Regions from separate parts of the Catenovulum adriaticum genome, predicted to be linked through region 2. Evidence: predicted binding sites of a transcription regulator. Region 2 holds the regulator's gene; each other region holds the start of a gene.
What was found. The regulator LexA, encoded in region 2, represses DNA repair genes until DNA is damaged. The targets are predictions, from matches to a motif close to TACTGTATNNNNATACAGTA.
Positions count from the first base shown of each region.

Region 1: the regulator LexA is predicted to act here: its motif matches at 1,928-1,947, upstream of umuD (translesion error-prone DNA polymerase V autoproteolytic subunit).
Region 3: the regulator LexA is predicted to act here: its motif matches at 1,772-1,791, upstream of recG (ATP-dependent DNA helicase RecG).
Region 4: the regulator LexA is predicted to act here: its motif matches at 1,750-1,769, upstream of OLW01_RS04880 (DNA recombination protein RmuC).

Region 1 is NZ_CP109965.1:2,331,295-2,334,512, reverse strand. Features, by position in the region: gene OLW01_RS10125 (hypothetical protein) at 1-1, shown strand, start outside; gene OLW01_RS10120 (Y-family DNA polymerase) at 249-1,496, opposite strand; gene umuD (translesion error-prone DNA polymerase V autoproteolytic subunit) at 1,484-1,897, opposite strand; gene OLW01_RS10110 (HNH endonuclease) at 2,495-3,218, shown strand, end outside.
Region 2 is NZ_CP109965.1:2,828,601-2,831,818, reverse strand. Features, by position in the region: gene plsB (glycerol-3-phosphate 1-O-acyltransferase PlsB) at 1-1,204, opposite strand, end outside; gene lexA (transcriptional repressor LexA) at 1,397-2,014, shown strand; gene coxB (cytochrome c oxidase subunit II) at 2,325-3,218, shown strand, end outside.
Region 3 is NZ_CP109965.1:233,288-236,505, reverse strand. Features, by position in the region: gene OLW01_RS01055 (DUF4331 domain-containing protein) at 1-55, opposite strand, end outside; gene OLW01_RS01050 (anti-sigma factor) at 272-988, opposite strand; gene OLW01_RS01045 (sigma-70 family RNA polymerase sigma factor) at 985-1,530, opposite strand; gene recG (ATP-dependent DNA helicase RecG) at 1,808-3,218, shown strand, end outside.
Region 4 is NZ_CP109965.1:1,076,968-1,080,185, reverse strand. Features, by position in the region: gene OLW01_RS04885 (ammonium transporter) at 1-329, shown strand, start outside; gene OLW01_RS04880 (DNA recombination protein RmuC) at 484-1,737, opposite strand; gene OLW01_RS04875 (MFS transporter) at 2,027-3,178, opposite strand.

The DNA of each region.
Region 1 (3,218 bases), 500 kb from region 2:
GTCCATCCAAATCGAAGGTGGTACTTTAGATACCACTTTCACAAAACTATACAGTTTAATCTTAAGTAGCTTTGATCTAGAAAACTGGCGTATGGCTTTTTATTACTAACTTCTGCTTTCACTCAAACCTAAAAACTACAACAAGTAAAATAAATTAAACTTTTGTCCTAGCATTACCTTGCTCGGTATATAATTGCACTTAAACATAACCGCCAATTTCAATTAAATAAGTGCAGACTAGGCCAAAATCAGCAATTAATTTCAGGCAGGTGAGCCCATCTTGTTGTGTACTGCGGGGATAAAAACGCTCTTCGCATAGACCATTTTTCGGTCATATTACTGCTAGCAATAAAGGTAGTGCCAGTGCCGTATTTGCTGTTGATTTGGTCGTATACTTGCATGACTTCTGGTTTATCTAGGCTTTTGTCAAATAAGCTGTGCTGCGTGAATTTTCCACTATGTAATTCAATAGCGCCTAACCCGCATTTATAAAAAGACACATTGGCAATAAATAACTTGTCTAATATTGAACTGACAGCACTAGCAATAACACAGGTATCTGATGTTGGCACCACAAATTCATACAAAAAGCTTCGTTTGATGAATTGCGCGTCATGTGGGGAGTTATGAGCAAAAATAGTCAGCTTTTTAACCACTGAGTTCTGTTTTCTAAGCTTCCTACCTATAATCTCAGCGTGGGTATTCAGAGCAGCATGTAAGCTACTTTTATCGGTAATTCTTGCCCCAAAGCTTCGTGTTGAAAATATCTCTTTCTTATCTTGTTTAACTTCATCCCAATTCAGGCATATTTCACCATTAAGCTCTCTTACCGTCTTTTCCAGTACAATACTGTGAAACTTACGCATTTTACTTGGGTTTTGCTGGGCAAGATCATAGGCGTTTTTTAAGCCGAACAACGCCAACCTTTTCGATAACCTAGAGCCAATTCCCCACACATCTGATAATTTCATTTGCGTTAAAATAGGTGTGGCCTGTTTAGTATCGCTGATAACAGCAACACCATTGTAACCATAAAGCTTTTTAGCAGCATGATTAGCACCTTTAGCCAAAGTGGGCGTGATTCCAAACCCAACACCAACAGGTAGTTTAACTTCACGCCAAACAGCTTGTCGTATTTCACGTCCAAGCTTATGCCAATCAGATACTTGGCAACTAAACTGCAAAAAAGATTCATCAATGCTATAAACATGCTGATTGCTGCAATAACGAGCTATGACATTCATCATACGGTCAGATAAATCGGCATAAAGCTCATAATTTGAAGAACGCACAACAACATTATGCTGAGCTAAGTATTCTTTGAGCTTAAAATAGGGTTCAAATTTAGGAATATTAAGCTTACGGGCAATAGGGCAGACGGCACAAACACAGCCATCGTTATTGGTTAACACTACGACTGGCTTGTTACGAATGCTCGGATCAAATACTTTCTCTGCCGAAGCGTAAAAAGCGACAGCATCAACTAAAGCAAACATTTCATTATTTCAGCGCAGTTACGGTGTAAACGAATAGATTGAGTGACCACCCCTTCAATTTGAAATTCGTCCATATCGGAAATATAAACAGGTGCAAACTCGCCAGAAGATGAAATCAAACTCTTCTTTTGTTTGTCTAGCACTTTACATACAAATGAACCATTATAATTAGCGACTATCACGTCATTTTGTTTGGTTGTAACCGCCCTATCTACGATCAATAAGTCACCATCATAAATGCCATTACCTTCCATAGAATCCCCTTTAGCTTGACCGATAAAAGTCGCATGTGGATGCTGTATCAATAGTTCATCAAGCGATAACCCTAGCTCTTTGTATTCTGCCGCTGGCGACTCAAAGCCAGTAATGCCTGCAAATGCATATATGGGAATAATTTTCATATTTCACGACTCGCTTAAAAAAACAAATTAAACTGTATGTTTATACAGTTTAATTTCAAGGTAAGTTTTATTCAAGTAGATTCGTACACTTTATAAAATCTCCAATATAGGTGGGCACTTAAACATAACTCCAGAGTGAAAGTTTATCCGCGTGGTTTGTAAGCACTGGGCTTGTAGATATGAACAAAATCGATACTTTTCGACAAAAAATTTCTTATGACGGATTAAACTGGCTAACGTTATTAAAATAGGTAAGCAAGCTTACAAATACCGAAAATCACAAAAGTTGAGTCAATCACTGATAATTTACTAATTATTTTAAGTAAGCAACATGCACGTTAATACACATTAACGTGCATGTTGGTAAAAGTTTAGTGGTCATTGATTAATTGTCCATTAAAGGAGCGCAGTATAAACTCAAAGTGTAATTTTTTTGGTCTTGTTGTTATTTAATCTTACTGCGATTGAGTCATAGCACCAATAAGCAAGCGGCAAAACTATTCTTCTACCACACACTTCATTACCCTGTAAAAAAACCGGTTGACTTTATTTTTTTGTTGAGTCAAGATTACCCTGTTTTTTTACAGGGGTAATTGTATGGCGAAATTTAATGATGAACAACTAAATTATTTTCAGGCAACCAAAGGAGCATATTCTGAGGTTACTGAGCGAGAAGCTACTGGTGATAAATCTGTAACAGTAGACAAACTCGAAAAAGAGGTTATTGCAACTATATGTAGCCTTGACTCTTTTGCTAGAGGGGGTGGGGGTGCTATGGATATCAAACCTGATACATTGACCTTTAACGTATGGTCTGAAGGCACTTATTTAAAGAAAGAACTTGTAATAAAATATCCAAAATCTCAAGGCAATGAATTAAGGCTTTATTTTAAAAAGGGCTCTGGGTTTTATCCTGAGTTTGGTGAAGTTTGGTTTATTTTTGTGATAGATGGAGTTCAAGAGTTATTCATTGGTTCCATGATGAAAGATACGTTCAATAATTTAACTTCAACTGATGCAAAAAAAATAGCTTATGAAGTAAATAATACGATAGATGAAGAAGATTTTAATTATATCAAGGCAATAAATGCTCCTAAAGCACATAATGAAGCCGCTTCATATTATGTTACATCTCAGCATAGAGATGTAACACTAGCCGCGCAGGTTATGAGAAGAAAAAATTACACCTGTGAGTTCAGTAAAAATCATTCCACATTTACATCTGCTTCAACGGATCACCCGTATGTAGAAATTCACCATTTAATACCCATTTCAAATAATAAAGATTTTGCTTATTCACTGGATGTACAAGCAAACTTAA
Region 2 (3,218 bases):
CTGTTTTGGGTTTTAGTAATCGACCTGTTCTTGAACGGCCAGACTCTGGATAAAATTTTATTGAGTGTCCTTTACTGATTAGCTGAGACAGATACTCTTTAAATACTTCGGAATAGAGTTTATTGCCTCTAAAAGAGCGGCGCATAAAAAACGCTCCAGAGCGCCGGAAGATTCCACCCATTGGCCAAAAGTTAAGATTAACGCCTGCGGCAATATGAGGAGGGACTAAGCCTTGGTGATATATCACATAAGTCAATAATAAATAATCCATATGGCTGCGATGGCAAGGCATATAAATGATTTCATGGCCATCTTGTGCGAGCTTTCTTATTTTTTCACCATTTTTAACTTCAATCCCAGAGTAAAGCTTGTTCCAAATCCAAGTTAAAACAGTATCCCCAATTCTGATCCAACTATCGCGATAATCGGCAGCTATTTCATTTAAATAATTTTTTGCCTGCTCTTTCGCTTTTTCATAAGAGATATTTTTGCTTTTTGCTTCATCGTTAATAGCATCTTTGATCGAAGGGGATGCTAACAGCGAGGTTAATAAATGATCTCTTTGCCAAAGTCTGGGGCCAGCCATCGTTAATTGCTGCCTTTGAAAATGAAAACGAGCGACGCGCAATAACTTATGTGCTATTTCAGGAGAGCTACCATGTTGGTCAACGACAAATCTAAGAGAGAGTGGTTGATTAACGGAAACAAAATTATCTCGTCCTATAAATAACACCGTAAATATTTTACGTAACCAGCTGGGCTTTTTTTGATGGTTGAAAAGCTTTTTTATATTAGAGGTTTCTTTGCCGGGCGAACGTCCCCAACTGATAAAACAAGGGACGAGTTTGGCATCTAAATCGGGTTGCTGCACATGTTGCTGTAATACCGTTTGAATTTGCTCAGTAGCATCAGTTTTCCCCGGCTCTTTAGCTAATACCGGTTGTAGTTTATCTAAACATACGTAACGACGAAAAAGCGTGTCATTCACTTTAACCGGCTTAAACGGGTCAGGTAAATTAGATTTTTTACAAGCTGATTTTAATGCGATTAAATCAGATAGTGAATCATGTTTAATAACATAAAAAATGGGCTGTTTAGTCGAGCCTAATTCTAAATCTAAATCATCTAAAATTACCTTTGAACTCATCAGGAGTTTCATTGGTAGGTTTAGGAGCTGAGCAAAAAATTTTTTATAGTCTGTCATTTAAAGTCATTAAGCTGAATATTTCTTTATATTGTAACATGTTGAGCTGAACACACAGCCATCAATTTTAGCTTGAAGTGATTTTGCACAGCATGTTTTGTAGATTCACAATGGTTTAAGCAATATTCTATTTGCGTTTTTAAAGCACCTGTATATACTAACAGTAATGAGTACTGTATGGATAAACATTAAATGAAAGCTTTAACTGCACGCCAAAGTCAAATACTGCAACTAATAAAAGATAACATTCAAGATACAGGTATGCCACCAACAAGAGCCGAAATTGCGTCTATTTTAGGGTTTAAATCTCCTAATGCAGCCGAAGAGCATTTAAAAGCGTTGGCTAAAAAAGGTGCTATTGAAATAATTGCAGGTACCAGCAGAGGTATTCGTTTAGTACAAGAAGAATCGATAGAAGACGAAGGCTTGCCTTTAATTGGTCAAGTTGCAGCAGGTTCTCCTATCTTAGCTCAAGAGCATGTTGAAGAGCACTATCAAGTTGACCCTCATTTATTTAAACCTAATGCCGATTATTTATTGCGAGTTCAAGGCGATAGTATGATTGAAATTGGCATTATGGATGGAGACTTATTAGCGGTTCATAAAGCCCAAACTGCATTAAATGGGCAAGTTGTTGTGGCTCGAGTTGAAGACGATGTGACGGTGAAGCGATATCAGCAACAAGGAAGTAAAGTTACATTAATTGCTGAAAATAAAGATTTTTCACCAATCGAAGTTGATTTAAAATCGACCCCTTTTGCAATTGAAGGTTTAGCGGTTGGCGTAATAAGAAATACAGATTGGATTTAACTTGTTATTCAAAGCAAGGCTCTTATAGTCGCAGTTGTCTGAATCGCTATATAAAAAAGCTTAATAGGTTTAGTATATTAAGCTTTTTTGACGCTATTATTCGGATTTAATGTAAAATTTCAATTTAACTTAACCCTACCTTAGCGCTAATTTATTCTGCACCGTCTCCTATTTACTTCAGATATTCTGATTTTTATTTATATTAAATAATTGTAAATTTTCAAATCCTTGACTAATTTTTATACATGCATTGTTTGCGCAAGTAAAAAACGACAACGCACTATAAAATTACAATAACAAGGAGAAAGCCGTGAGCCAAAAGTGTAAAGTTTTTATGGCTTTAGTTTCGTTGCTACCATTTACATTAGTTTACGCAGCTGAAACAGCAACACACTCAACGATTAATTTACGAGCAGGGGTAACAGACATCAGTCATCAAGTTTATGACTTGCATATGACTATTTTTTATATCTGTATTGTGATTGGTTTAGTCGTTTTTGGCGCTATGTTCTATGCCATTATATTCCATCGCAAATCCAAAGGTGCAAAAGCAGCTAATTTTCACGAAAGCATAAAAGTGGAAATTGCGTGGACAATCATCCCTATCATTATACTTATTGTAATGGCTATACCCGCGACTAAAACACTGATTGCGATGGAGGATGCAAACGAAGCCGATTTAACGATTGTCGTTACCGGTTCACAGTGGAAATGGCACTATAAATACTTAGATCATGACATTGAGTTTTACAGCTTGCTTGCTACCCCCAACGAACAAATTACTGGTAAGTGGTTAAAAGGTGATACTTACCTTTTAGAAGTAGACAAACCTTTAGTGATCCCAACTAATAAAAAAGTTAGATTTTTAATGACCTCTGATGATGTTATTCACAGTTGGTGGGTACCGGATTTTGCGGTTAAAAAAGATGCGAACCCTGGATTTATTAATGAAGCTTGGACCAATGTTAATGAGCCAGGTATTTATCGCGGTCAGTGCGCAGAACTTTGTGGTAAAGATCATGGTTTTATGCCGGTCGTTGTAAAAGCGTTAGAGCCAACTGAATTCGATCTGTGGATGGAGAAGAAAAAGCAAGAAAAAGCTGCCGCTAAAGCCGAAGAGAAACGTTTGCTTGCAATGAGTATGAGCAAAGAAGAATTAATGGCTGAAGGTGAAAAAGTTTATATGGGGTATTGTGCAGCCTGT
Region 3 (3,218 bases), 600 kb from region 2:
GACTTATTAAACCAGCGACCAGTGCAGCAGAGATTGTATTAAGTTTGATATTCATGACAAATTCCTTTGTTAGTTGTGAATAAGACTTGTTTTATTTTTAAACAAATCTGACTGTCACTAAGTTAAACGGGTGAGATGCATGATTGGATGCAAATTAATTTATTTTTTTTCAAAAATTTAAAATTAATTTTTAAAGCGTTGAATTTTAATATAAAAAACCCGGTTCAAAACCGGGTTTTAAAAGCGGATTAAGGGTCAAGTTTTGATAACACTATAACGTGACTAGCTCCGTGGTATATAAAACTTTAGTAGGTGAACCACTAGGTGAGCCACCTAAAGGTTCCAAACTAACGGCTAATGCCGCTAATTCAACTGTGCCAAATAAATCGGATTTGGCTAAGTTGAGCTCACCGGATTTAGGTAATAACCCAAGTGAAACTGGCGCTCTGCCATCCGAAGCCACAAACCAAAGTTCATAATCGTTATTAGCTTGAGCTGTTAATTTATCCGTTGCTTTAACTTTTATTTGCTGCTCACCAACTTCAATTAACCAAAGTGCTTGAGCTTTTTCGCTTTGCACTACCGCAAATTGTGATGGCGTTGAATCAACAGGTTCGAGTCGCACTAAAATAACAGCCAATATAATAGCGGCTGCCGTTGCAATGCTGGCTAATCCCGGCCAAAATTTAGCGGATTTAAGTTCAACTACTTCTGCGGATGCGGAGCTTGTTTGTCTGGTTGAAGCAATGCTGTCTTCGTCAAACCCAAGTCGCTGACTCACTTCAACCCAAACTTTGTCACTGGGTGTTTTAGGTTCGAGTTTATGACCTAATACATTAATGTATTGCTCCCAAATCCAAGTTGTTTCACGTACTAGTTGGTGCTGCATCATTAATTGCTGATAACGTCGCCTTGCGCCGCCTCGCAATGTACCCAGTACGTATTGTGCAGCTAATGCATTACGTCTGTCTTCTACTAAATAGTTCATATGGCTAAACACCTCTGCAGACTTTGCAGCCCACGTCTAATCCAACTTTTAATTGAACCCAAGGGTGAGCCCATATTGGCGCAAACTTCCCGATGGCTCAAACCATTATAATACGCAAAATGAATGGCTTGCTTTTGATCTGAATCCAATTCATCCATGCATTCAGCCATTTTTGTAGCACTAATACCAACCTGCTCTAAACTTGAATTTTCTGCTGATTCATCTACTTGCAACATATCTTGCTCTTGTAATGGCAATTCATGTCTGACATTGTGATAACGAATCAAATCTAAAGCTCGATAGCGAACAATACTAATCATCCAAGTTAAAACGGTTCCTTTACCCAGTTGATATTCACCAGCGTTATGCCAAATTCGAACGTAAGCTTCTTGTAAAGCTTCTTCCGACAGCTCTTTTTGCTTTAGCATTTTAAAGCAAACCGCATATAACTGAGCACTAGTAGCGTGATAGAGCTCAGCGAAAGCTTGTTTGTCTCCAAGCGCTGTGGCTTTTAATAACTTTAAGTGTTGTTCGTGTTCCATGGTAAGACCTTTTTATAGGCTCAGCTTAACAAGCAAATCATTTAAAGCTCAATAAGCCAAACGAGTATGTTAGATTTTTGGATGCAATTTATTTATAACAGTAGTTTATTTACGCCACATAAAGTAAATAGATCATGGCTTACTCTAGTTTATTTTATCCGCTGCAGCAAATAGATAGGCTTAACTGTTATTTTGTCGAGAAAGAGTTTTTCTTGTACTTTTCTCAATCCACAAGCTAATATACTGTTAATTTAAACAGTTCAAATTAAACTACTTTATGCAATTAAGTCGCTTAGCAAAACAATCTGTCACTAGCCTAACAGGTGTTGGTCCTAAACTGGCCGAAAAGCTAGCGCATCTGCATATCCACTCTGTTGAAGATTTACTCTTTCATTTACCATTTCGCTATCAAGACAAAACACATATTTACCCAATAAGTGATTTATTACCAGAGCTGCAAACCAGTGTGCAAGGTGAAATTATCAACAGCAGTATTTCATTTGGAAAAAAACGCATACTGAATTGTGTACTGGATGATGGTTCTGGCTTAATAACATTAAAATTTTTTAATTTTAATGCCGGTCAAAAAAATCAATTAACGCCGGGTAAATTTGTTAGAGCTTTTGGCGATATTAAACGCGGTCGCAGCGGCTGGGAAATCATCCACCCTGAATACAAAGTAAGCAGCTCAGCACAAATCGAAGTTGAAGAAGCGTTTACCCCTGTTTATTCAACAACTGAAGGCTTAAAGCAGTCAAGCCTACGGCAACTAACCGAACAAGCGTTAAATAAACTACAAAAAGCAGGTGTTGAAGATTTATTACCTAATGTTTCGCAAACTCAGCATTATAATTTGCAGGCCGCATTAGAATTAATTCATCGTCCGCCGCCTGATGTTTCACTTGCTGATATTGAGCAAGGCAAACATCCCGCACAGCAAAGATTAGCGCTAGAAGAGTTAGTGGCGCATAATTTAAGCATGTTAAAGATCAGAGCCGATGCTCAGCAAGTTCAAGCCGCCTCCATTCCTATTGCCCAACCAACGATTGAAGCGTTTCTAGCTAACTTACCTTTTAGCCCAACTCAAGCTCAAAACCGAGTTACTGGGGATATCCAACAAGATATGCAGCAAAATTACCCGATGATGCGCTTGGTTCAAGGCGATGTTGGCTCAGGTAAAACCTTAGTCGCGGCCTTAGCTGCACTCTCTGCACTCGCGCAAGGGTTTCAAGTTGCACTTATGGCACCTACCGAAATTTTAGCTGAGCAACATGCTATTAATTTCCATCGCTGGTTTAGTCCATTAGGCTATAAAGTTGACTGGCTTGCCGGTAAACTAAGTGCAAAACAAAAGCGAGAAGCACAAACCAGAATTGCCAGCGGCGAAAGTAAAATGATTGTTGGCACACACGCCCTGTTTCAGCAAGATGTTGAGTTTGATCACCTCGCATTAGCAATTGTTGATGAACAACACAGGTTTGGCGTTCATCAACGTCTTAGCTTGCGCGAAAAAGGCGCTAAAAAAGGCATGGCTCCACATCAACTAATTATGACAGCAACGCCCATACCCAGAACGTTAGCTATGACAGCCTATGCCGATTTAACGACCTCTGTAATTGATGAATTACCGCCAGGGCGCACTCCAATTCAAACTGTTGTTTTGCCTGATAGTAGACGAGATGAAGTAA
Region 4 (3,218 bases), 1.4 Mb from region 2:
AACAAAAGTGGAAAATTGATGACTCGTTAGATGTATTTCCGGTACATGGTGTGGGTGGTATTTTAGGTACATTTTTAGCCGGTATTTTCTGCTCAACCGAGTTAGGCATATTTAGTGGCTATGGTTTTGGCGGCGATAACTCTAGCATTGCTGAACAACTACAAGTACAACTTATTGGCATTGGGGCGACGTTTGCTTATACCGCTGTCGTTAGCTTTATTTTATTGAAAATTGTAGGCCTGATTACCAAGGGTATTCGAGTTGAACGCGACGAAGAAATTCAAGGTTTGGATATTACCAGCCACGAAGAACGCGGTTATAACCTTTAATTAACCACTCAACCCTAATTTAAAAGCCCCGATTGGTTAAAACCAAACGGGGCTTTTTTGTTATCGCGCGAGCAAGCTTCGCGCCTACCTGAAATAAAAACGCTGGCATAAAAACCAAAGTAACGTAGATGCGCGCCCACGGCGCCTATCTAGCCTACGTTTGCTCTATTTCATCGAGTTTGACTTGTTCTATGGATTGGAATCGATTGGTAATTTTGCTGGCTGAGGTGTGGATTTGTTTCACATCATTAGCGGCCTGATCTATATGTCTTGCCAATTGATCGAAACGCCCCTGAAAACGATTAAAATCGCTCGATAGCTTAATTAAATGCTGCTGAATTACATGAACTTGCTGCCTAGTCGCTTCGTCTTTTAATACCGCTTTAGCTGTGGTTAATATCGCCATTAAAGTGGTGGGTGAGGTTAACCATACGCGCCTTTGCCAAGCAAATTCAACAATATCAGGATGGTAAGCATGAATTTCAGCAAAAACAGCTTCGGCAGGTAAAAATAAAATTGCGCTGTCTGAAGTTTCTTTTTCAATAATGTAACGCTCAGCAATATCTTGCACATGCTTTTTAACGTCAGCTTTAAATTGACGTTCAATCGCCTTTCGTTCAATCTCTGATATGCCGTCAGCCATCATACGTTGATAATTTTCAAGCGGAAATTTTGAATCTATCACTATATTGCCAGTCGGCTCTGGCAACTTTAATAAGCAATCGGCAATACGCCCGTTGGACAATTTAGCTTGTTTTTCAAATTGCTCTGATGCTAACGTGTTTTCAATTAAGTTATATAACTGAACTTCACCAAACGCACCACGGCTGCGTTTATCGGTTAATACATTTTGCAAACTCACAACATTACCAGATAGCTCTGAAATTTTCTGCTGAGCTTGATCAATCAAAGCTAAGCGCTTAAGAATATCATTAAAAGTTTTAACGGTATTTTCAAACCCTTCGCTCAATTTTTCGTTAACGCGATTCGATAACTTATCAAGCCGGCTTTCGGTAATATTAGCTAGCTCGCCCAATCTTTTGGAAACTGTTTCGCTTTGCTGGTGCACAGCTTTAGCCAGCTCTTGCCTATGCTCGGCATGATTGCGATTAATTAAATCAAGTAATTCAAGGTGGCTACGTGAGGCGCTTTGTTGAGACTGATGTTGCTGCTCTTGCAGTTTACTTTGTTGCTGATTTAGTCTTTGCTCTAGTGCACTAAATTGCTCATGCGTTTGGTTCATCAGCGATAAACGTAAATCAGTTAATTGGCTTTGTGCATTATTTTTATCAAGGTTCAATTGCTGTAGCTGACGGCGCTGACTAACCAGTAATAATACTAACCACAATTGAATAACGACACCACAAGCAATTAAGCCAAGTAATAACCAATTATATTCTGCAAACACAAGACCACACCAAACTGTATAAAATTACAGGTAATGTAGCATAATCTTATCATAATTAAAGTATTAACCGATTTTATTCATGCTCTAGCTCAACAACTAAATAAAGCAGATCACACTCTGAAATATGGTAGGTAGTATCTAGGAGAGCCATTATGTTAGAGCAAAATGTATTTTTCATCACGAAAAATTCAAGCTTACAGCGATGTAGTTGCCGCATTTTTGCGAAAATTATGGCTCATCCTTTAATCTTTGTCTGAAAATTATTCAAGTATGATTTTGCCCTGAACAACTAAGCTGGTAACTGAGTATTACGGCCACACCAAAAACCAACGGTTGCACAAATCAAATTACCCGCTGCACATAACCAAACAGCGCCCGACCAATCACCAATTTGAGTGTGTAAAAAGCCTGCCAACATAGGACCAAACGCGGCGAGTGAATAGCCAAAGCATTGCCCCATTCCAGATAACGCAGCTGCTTGTTGCGAATTTTGCGTACGGTAACTAATAAAAGACAAACCTAAAATAAAACAAGCGCCTGAACAAAAGCCAACAATCAAGGTAAATAAAAAAGCTAAACTTGGAAAATAAAATAAACTCAATGAACTGATAGCTGCAAGTAAAGCAATACCCACAGCAGGCGCACGTTGATCTTTTAATTTAGCCAGCAGTGGGACCAAAATTAACCCGGGTACGGCGGTCGCAATTAAAAAAACGCCATGCAAAACGCCTGCTTGCTCAGCAGAATGTCCACTTTCAATTAATATACTAGGCAGCCAACCCACAATAATATAAGTAAATAATGAGTTGCACCCCAAGTAAAAGGTCACTTGCCAAGCAAGCGCATAATGCCATATTTTAGCATTTGCTTTGGTTTGCACTAAATTTTGTGTGGGCGGCGTTTTTTGATTTAATTGAGGCAACCAAAATAAAATGGCAATCACGACAACTATTGAAAACAAAGCTAAAGATATTTGCCAGCCAAACTCATTAAATTCAGCCAATGGGATCACTAAAGCCGAAAAACCACCGCCAACTATCCCCATTGAAAGCACATAAATAGAAGTCATTATTGCCACTTTTTGAGGAAAATCTCGTTTAATTAAACTAGGCAGTAAAACATTACCAATCGCAATCCCTACCCCAATAATACCAGTACCAATAAATAATACAGATTGAAAATTAAATACGCGTGAAAAACAGCCTAAACCAATAAAAATAAGCGCGATCAGTAACGATATTTCTAAGCCTAACCTTTTTGCAAGCATCGCTGCTAAGGGAGAGGCAATCGCAAATGCAATAAGGGGTAAAGTAGTTAACAAACCGGCTTGTGAGGCAGTTAAATTAAAGTGGCCTATTACCTGCTCTAAAACGGGTGCTATCCCGGTGATTGGCGCTCTTAATGTTGTCGCAATCAGCACTATCCCAACCACTAATACCATGGTTTTAATGGTGTTCGATTTTAATTGAGCTGGGGATTGG